Regions from separate parts of the Kosakonia radicincitans DSM 16656 genome, predicted to be linked through region 2. Evidence: predicted binding sites of a transcription regulator. Region 2 holds the regulator's gene; the other holds the start of a gene.
What was found. Region 2 encodes PurR, which represses purine synthesis genes. Its sites were predicted from a motif close to CANGCAAACGTTTGCNTG; they were not measured.
Positions count from the first base shown of each region.

Region 1: a site for PurR is predicted at 2,038-2,055, ahead of Y71_RS17860 (amino acid aminotransferase). Genes of this name have one in related genera too.

Region 1 is NZ_CP018016.1:3,682,810-3,687,144, forward strand. Features, by position in the region: gene asnS (asparagine--tRNA ligase) at 1-222, shown strand, start outside; gene ompF (porin OmpF) at 825-1,931, shown strand; gene Y71_RS17860 (amino acid aminotransferase) at 2,119-3,309, shown strand; gene Y71_RS17865 (MBL fold metallo-hydrolase) at 3,355-4,002, opposite strand; gene mepK (peptidoglycan L,D-endopeptidase MepK) at 4,019-4,335, opposite strand, start outside.
Region 2 is NZ_CP018016.1:3,124,300-3,128,634, reverse strand. Features, by position in the region: gene punC (purine nucleoside transporter PunC) at 179-1,378, opposite strand; gene punR (DNA-binding transcriptional activator PunR) at 1,489-2,400, shown strand; gene purR (HTH-type transcriptional repressor PurR) at 2,420-3,445, opposite strand; gene cydH (cytochrome bd-I oxidase subunit CydH) at 3,745-3,834, shown strand; gene Y71_RS14930 (MFS transporter) at 3,999-4,335, shown strand, end outside.

The sequences.
Region 1 (4,335 bases), 560 kb from region 2:
TCACAGCGTGAAGAGCGTCTTGATGTGCTGGATGCGCGTATGGCCGAAATGGGTCTGAATAAAGAAGACTACTGGTGGTATCGCGATCTGCGTCGTTACGGCACGGTTCCACACTCTGGTTTCGGTCTCGGCTTCGAGCGTCTGATCGCCTATGTCACTGGTGTACAGAACGTTCGTGACGTGATTCCGTTCCCGCGCACGCCGCGCAGCGCGACATTCTGATAAACATAAAAAGCCAGCTTCAACGCTGGCTTTTTTCTTATCCTTTTCCTGTCAACTTTCGTTAACAACTTTTCGACATCCTCGTCGGCAATCCCTCCCCCCCTTACCTTTCTTTGCACATTTTTACGCCTGAAATAAGTCTGAACAAAAAACGACCGGCGGAGTTATTGCGGGATATGTCTGGCTGTTAATTAGCACATTTGGACAAAAAACACACAGCTATCCGGATGGCTAAACTCTGTCATAAGAAAAAGCAAGATGAGAATGGTTCCGGACCAGGAAAAGCTATTATCTCAATTAAATATAAGTAATTCATATAAATAGGAATGGGAGTGCCGTTTTTATCAGCGGTTGGTGCTGAACTTTGAGATGGTTCACAAAGTTCCCTTAAATTCATACTTTTTTACACAATATTTCTTTTTGTTACCGCTTTAAGACATTTGTAGCACTTTCAGGCTAGCGAAACGATTATATGTTTGGAAAGATGCCTCTCAGACACAGAAAGACACCAAACTCTCATCAATAGTTCCGTAAATTTTTATTGACGGAAATTATTGGCGGCAGTGGCAGGTGTCCAAAAAAACCAATGAGGGTAATAAATAATGATGAAGCGCAATATCCTGGCAGTGGTTATCCCTGCCCTGCTGGTAGCGGGTGCAGCTAACGCTGCTGAGATCTATAACAAAGATGGCAACAAAGTAGATATCTACGGTAAAGCTGTAGGTCTGCACTACTTCACCAAAGACAACGGTAGCGATGGCTACGCTGGCAATGGTGACAAAACTTACGCTCGTCTGGGCTTTAAAGGCGAAACCAAAATCAACGACCAGCTGACCGGCTACGGCCAGTGGGAATACAACTTCCAGGGTAACAACTCTGAAGGTGGTACTGATGTTCAAGATGGTAACAAAACCCGTCTGGCATTTGCTGGTCTGAAAGCTGGCGACGCAGGTTCTTTCGACTACGGTCGTAACTACGGTCTGGTATACGATGCAATCGGTGTAACCGATATGCTGCCAGAATTCGGTGGTGATACCAGCAACAGCGACAACTTCTTCTCTGGTCGTCAGGGTGGTCTGGCTACTTACCGTAACAGCAACTTCTTCGGTCTGGTTGACGGTCTGAACTTCGGTGTCCAGTACCTGGGCAAAAACGAGCGTTCTGACGCAACTCGTTCCAACGGCGACGGCTGGGCGACTTCTTTAAGCTATGACTTCGAAGGCTTCGGTATCGTTGGTGCTTATGGCGCGGCTGACCGTACTAACGCTCAGCAAGCTCTGACCGCCTTTGGTACCTCCGGCGAAAAAGCTGAGCAGTGGGCTGTTGGTCTGAAATATGACGCTAACAACATCTACCTGGCTGCTATGTACGAAGAAACCCGCAACGCGACTCGTCTGGATACCACGCTGCCAAGCGGTGTTGCACAGAATGGCTTCCTGAACAAAACTCAGGATTTCTCCGTTGTTGCACAGTACCAGTTCGATTTCGGTCTGCGTCCGTCCATCGCTTACTACAAATCTAAAGCGAAAGATGTTGACGGTATTGGTAGCGAAGACTTCATCAACTACGTAGAAGTGGGCGCAACCTACTACTTCAACAAAAACATGTCCACCTATGTTGACTACATCATCAACCAGATTGATAAAGACAACAAACTGGGCGTAGGTTCTGACGACACCGTTGCAGTTGGTATCGTTTACCAGTTCTAATCAGTCACCCCTCGACTGTTATATGCATATCAAACAGGGCTCCGGCCCTGTTTTTTTATGCCTGAAACAAAAATGCCGACGACTTTTGAAAAGCATCGCGCTTTTTATCGCAAACGGTTGGCAATTCTTGCGTCAGCCGTTACCCTGATAGCGGATCTCCCTTCTGTCATCAAAATGGAACCTCGTCATGTTTGAGAATATAACCGCTGCCCCTGCCGACCCTATTCTGGGTCTGGCCGATCTGTTTCGTGCCGATGAACGCCCCAATAAAATCAACTTAGGGATCGGTGTTTATAAAGATGAAACCGGCAAGACCCCGGTATTAACCAGCGTGAAGAAAGCAGAACAGTACCTGCTGGAAAATGAAGCCACCAAGAACTACCTCAGCATTGATGGTATTCCTGAGTTTGGCCGTTGCACCCAGGAACTGCTGTTCGGCAAAGGCAGCGCGATTATCAATGACAAACGTGCACGTACCGCACAGACTCCGGGCGGCACCGGCGGGCTGCGCGTCGCGGCAGATTTCCTTGCCAAAAACACCTCCGTTAAGCGCGTCTGGGTAAGCAATCCAAGCTGGCCGAACCATAAAGGCGTCTTTAACTCCGCTGGCCTCGAAGTCTGCGAATATAACTATTACGATGCGCAGAACCATGCGCTGGATTTCGACGGCATGCTGGCGAGCCTGAACAATGCGCAAGCTGGCGATGTGGTGCTGTTCCATGGTTGCTGCCATAACCCGACGGGTATCGATCCTACACTTGAGCAGTGGGAAACACTGGCGAAACTCTCCATTGAGAAAGGCTGGTTGCCGCTGTTCGATTTCGCCTATCAGGGGTTTGCCCGCGGTCTGGAAGAAGATGCTGAAGGCCTGCGTGCGTTCGCAGCGCTGCATAAAGAATTTCTCGTCGCCAGCTCATTCTCCAAAAACTTCGGTCTCTACAGCGAGCGTGTCGGCGCCTGTACGCTGGTCGCGGCGGATGCAGAAAGCGCCGATCGCGCCTTCAGCCAGATGAAATCCGTGATCCGCGCCAACTACTCCAATCCACCAGCACATGGCGCTTCTATCGTGGCAACCATTCTCAGCAATGACGCACTGCGCGCGATCTGGGAACAGGAGCTGACCGATATGCGCCAGCGTATTCAGCGTATGCGCCTGCTGTTTGTGAATACGCTGCAGGAGAAAGGGGCTAATCGCGATTTCAGCTTTATTACCCGTCAGAACGGTATGTTCTCGTTCAGCGGCCTGACTAAAGAGCAGGTGCTGCGTTTGCGCGAAGAGTTTGGCATTTACGCTGTCGCTTCCGGGCGTATTAACGTCGCAGGTATGACGCCGGATAATATGTCGCCGCTGTGCGAAGCAATTGTCGCCGTGCTGTAAAATGTCACGCATGCAGAAAGGGTCGCCGAAGCGACCCTTTTTTATTTACCACACCGGTAATTCATCCTGCAGGAACGGGTTGTGCAGCCGTTCATTGCCCAGCGTCGACATTGGCCCGTGTCCAGGAATAAAGGTGATGTCATCGCCAAGAGGCAGCAATTTACGTTTGATTGAATCAATCAACTGCGCATGATTCCCCTGCGGGAAATCGCTGCGCCCAACGCCGCCTTTAAAGATCACATCGCCAGAAACCAGCAAACGCGACTGCGCATCAAAAAACACCACATGTCCCGGCGTATGACCCGGGCAATGCAATACCTGTAATGTCACCTTACCGACGGTAACCGTATCGCCTTCATTTAACCAGCGGTCGGGCGTCAGCGGCGGGCAATCATCCAGACCAAACATCCGGCTTTGGGCGGGCAGCCCCTGCAACCAGAACTCATCATTTTTTTCCGGGCCAATAATCGGCACATCGTAATGCTGCGCCACTTCGGCTGCCGCACCCACATGATCAAGATGACCATGCGTGAGCAGAACTTGCGTCAGCGTCACGCCGGAAGCATCCACTTCGGCGATAATACGCTGTGCATCACCGCCAGGATCGACCACGGCGGCAAGTTGAGTCTGTTCACACCAGATTAACGAACAATTCTGTGAGAACGCGGTAACCGGAATAATACGATAGTTCATACTGCTCCTCTGAGGTTTACCAGTGCCGCACCGGCCCGGTATCAATATGCACAAAGTTGCTGCTGGGGTAGTATCCTACACCACCCGCGCGCAGAGATAACGCTGCTTTGCGAATATTACTCAGAGCAATCCCTTCAATATGGAAATCCATGGCCTGGCCTTTGGTGTGGTAACTCTGTTTCGCCACGCCGCGGCTGTGCGCGCGTAGTTCATTATTGGTATCAACAGAACGATAGCCGGAAATGAGTTGCACAGGCTTGCGTGTTCCCAGCAGCCCCTGCAGGCGAAAGAGGTGGTCAAACAGTTGAGGATCGATGGTTTTAATTTTATTCG
Region 2 (4,335 bases):
AGATGACCCTTGCCGAAAGGCCGTCCCTGGAATGGCGGGCACAATCCGGTGCCCGTTACTACATAATATTTATCGTATTTATTAAAAACCGAAAATTAGTATAGGCCTCAATATCAGGTGATTCAACTTAAAGCTGTTAGCAAACTAATCACTTAACTATTGATAGTCGCTAACATAATCATCCGTGCGAAGAGGAGGGGACAGCCTCATCTTTTACCGTTTCAGTATTACGCTGGTGTTGCTGGCGATAGCCAAACGCGGCCAGCAGCACCATCGCCACCATTACAGTGGTGGTGGTAAACAGCGGTGTGGCAATCAGCCCTGATACCACCAGGCTTGCCAGGAAACACAACCCGAGTTGCAACGTATTTTGCAGCGCGGCTGCGCGGCCAGTCGCCTGGGGAAACGGGCGTAACGCCTGTGCTACCACAACAGGATAGATGGCGCCGTTGGCCATTGCCATAAAACAGAACGGGATCAGCAGTGCGGTCAGTGATGTCTGCGGCAGCAAACCCACAATCCAGGTGGCAATCACGCTTAATCCAAAGGCGCTCAGCAGCCACGGAAGCAGGCGCGAACCCTGCCATTTTTGCAAGGCAGCGCGGCAACCATAACCGCCAATCAGGAAGGCAATGGTCTGCGGTACGTAACTCAGACCAATTACTGACGGACCATAACCCATTTCGTGCAAAATGAACGGCGAACCGGTCAGCCAGGCAAAAAAACTGGCCGAGCAGGCAGCGTAGATGATGACATTGCCGCGATATGCTTTATTGCGCAGCAGATCGTAAAAGGTCAGCGGCTGTTCATGCAGCGCAGCAGGCTGGGCGGGCGCTTTCAACCGCCAGGCAGGCACCATCAGCACCAGAGTTATTGCCAGCAGAGTGGCAAAAATCGCCTGCCAGGAGAAGTGCGCCAGCATCCAGGCACCCAGCAGGGGGGCCAGCGCAGGCGTCAGGCCCACCAGCGGCATAATGGTCGCGAAGATACGGTTAACGCGGTGTGCCGGATAGTGGTCAGTGACCAGCGCCTGCCAGCTAACCGTAGCGGCGCAAACGCCGATTGCCTGTACGAAACGCAGCGCAAGTAACAGGCTGGCGTCCCGTACCCACAATGTTCCCAGACAGCCAAGTGCGAAAATAGTCAGCCCGCTCAACAAAATAGGTCTGCGGCCATAGCGATCCGACAAGGGGCCCCATACCAGTTGTGCGACAGCAAAGCCTGCCAGAAACAAACTCAGCGTGGCGCTGACGATGGCCGGGGAGGTTTGCAAATCTTGTTGTATCGCGCTAAACGCGGGCAGGTACATATCGGTGGCTAAAAAGCCCAGCACGCTTAATCCCGCGAGCCAGACTAAAAATCCTTTTCCAGGTTGCATTTGAGTTCTCATCTTGTTGCTTCTTCAGGGCTGTCGAGTGTAAGGAGTGCTTTCCTGCTTGTGAAACGCTAATATTTGCGCAGTGGTTTCAAAATTTTTGCAGGCAGATTATGTGGTCAGAATATTCACTCGAAGTGGTTGATGCTGTTGCGCGCAACGGCAGTTTCAGCGGTGCCGCCCAGGAGCTGCACCGCGTACCTTCAGCGGTGAGCTATACGGTGCGCCAACTCGAAGAGTGGCTGGCAGTTCCGTTATTTGAACGCCGTCATCGGGATGTGGAGTTAACGCCCGCCGGAAGCTGGTTTTTAAAAGAGGGGCGATCTGTTATCAAAAAAATGCAGATCACCCGCCAGCAGTGCCAACAGATCGCCAACGGCTGGCGCGGCCAACTGGCGATTGCCGTGGATAACATTGTGAAACCGGCACGAACACGGCAACTGATCGTCGATTTCTACCGACATTTTAACGATGTCGAGTTACAGGTTTACCAGGAGGTGTTCAACGGTGTCTGGGATGCGCTGGCAGATGGCCGCGTTGAGGTGGCGATTGGCGCGACCCAGGCGATCCCGGTCGGTGGACGGTACGCGTTTCGTGATATGGGCATGCTGAGCTGGAAATGCGTGGTCTCCAGCCGCCATCCGCTGGCATCAATGCCCGGCCCGCTAAGCGATGAAACGTTGCGCAACTGGCCTTCGTTGATCCAGGAAGATACGTCGCGCTCGTTGCCAAAACGTATTACCTGGCTGCTGGATAACCAGAAGCGGGTAATCGTGCCGGACTGGTCCGCTTCAGAAGCCTGCCTTTCTGCCGGGCTGTGTGTGGGGATGGTGCCCGCGCATTTCGCGCGTCCGCGGCTGGACAGCGGCGACTGGGTGGCGCTGGAACTGGAGAACCCGTTTCCGGATGCGGCCTGCTGCCTGACATGGCAACAAAATGACGCATCACCGGCGTTGAACTGGCTGCTGGAGTATCTGGGGGACAGTGAGACGCTGAACAGCGAATGGTTGCGGGAGCCGGAGTAGCGGCCCCCGCAGGGCGTGATTAACGGCGGTAGTCGCGGAACGGACCATCCGCCACCGAACGACGCTCGATCAGACGCGGATGGACTTCAATGGACTGCGACTCTTCGCGCTTGTTGACGATACGATCGAGCAACATGGTAAACGCCGTTTCGCCCAGCGAATCTTTCGGCTGATGGATGGTGGTCAGTGCGGGCGTAAAGTAGCGGGAATTACGCACATTGTCATAGCCGATCAGCGAAATATCCTGGGGAACGCGCAGCCCCATCTCATCCGCCGCGCAGAGCGCACCCATCGCCATAATATCGCCGCCGCAGAACACGGCAGTAGGGCGGTGGGACTGGTTGAGGATTTGCTGCATCGCCCGGTAACCCGATTCCGGTTCAAAGTCGCCCTGCACGATCCAGTTTTCCGGTACGGTAATGATCGCCTCTTCCATCGCTTTCATAAAACCGGCGAGGCGGCCTGCGCCGGTGTTGCGCTCCAGCGGGCCTGGAATGACGCCGATATCGCGATGTCCGCGCTCAATCAGATAGCGGCCAGCCATATAGCCGCCTTCAAAAGCATTATCAATGACCGAATCGGTAAAATCGGCTTTCGCCTCGCCCCAGTCCATCACCACCATTGGGATATTACGGTACTCTTCCAGCATGCTCAGCAGCGACTCCGGGTATTCGGAGCACATCACCAGCAGGCCATCGACACGTTTTTGCGCCATCATCGACAGGTAGGCGCGCTGTTTCTCAAGGCTGTTCCAGGCGTTGCCGAGGATCAAGGTGTAGCCTTTCTGGAAGCATTTTTTCTCTACGGCTTCGATGATCTCGGCAAAATAGGCGGCTTCGCTGCTTGTGGCCAGTAAACCGATCGATTTGGTGTGATTGACCTTCAGGCTACGTGCCACAGCGCTGGGGGAGTAATGTAACTCTTTAATCGCCGCCCATACGGCATTGCGAGTCTCTTCAGCGACGAAGCGCGTTTTGTTAATTACATGTGATACGGTTGTAGTGGAAACGTTTGCTCGTTTCGCGACGTCTTTAATCGTTGCCATCAGAAATCACTCCAGACCATATCATAAGCTCCTGATAATACTTAAGGTAAACGTTTGCCTTCCATCACCCTGAACCCCAGCAAAGTGAGTGCGGTACGCCGGGAAAAAGACACTAAACGTCAGGAGGGGAGTCAATGGCCGGTACGCTAATAAATTTAGCGTCGAATTTTGTCTTATCTTGAGCAAAAGGGGAAGCGCTAAAACATATCTCCTCCTAATTCCTGCAAGATTTTTATGATTATTTGTGCAAAAATGCGCAAACTCACTTTTTGTGGGGAAATGAAAATGGAGAAAAATTGATGAGCACCGATCTGAAGTATTCTTTGGTCACTACCGTCATTGTTCTGAGCCTGATTGTTTTCGGTGGGCTGACCGCCGCGCTGCATTGATCTGGCACGAGGGAGAGCCTTCTCCCTCGGCTTTCCCCGCCATTGTTATCACTTCTGCAATAATCTTTTGTCATTCTGCTAACTTCTGTTTTTTGTGATTGCTGTCATACTTTTGACTTCTGCGACAGTGTCTCCAACCGACACGGCTTTTTCGGAGTCAAACGATGAAAGTAAATTTCCCTCTGCTTGCCCTGGCGATTGGCGCCTTTGGGATAGGTACAACGGAGTTCTCCCCGATGGGATTGCTGCCCGTTATTGCCCGTGGCGTCGATGTTTCCATTCCGGCGGCGGGGATGTTGATTAGCGCTTATGCGATTGGCGTGATGGTGGGGGCGCCGCTGATGACGCTGCTGCTGTCGCACCGTGGCAGACGTAACGCGCTGATCTTCCTGATGGCGATCTTTACGCTGGGTAATGTGCTGTCGGCAATCGCGCCGGACTACACCACCTTAATGCTGGCGCGCATCGTTACCAGCCTCAACCACGGCGCCTTCTTTGGTC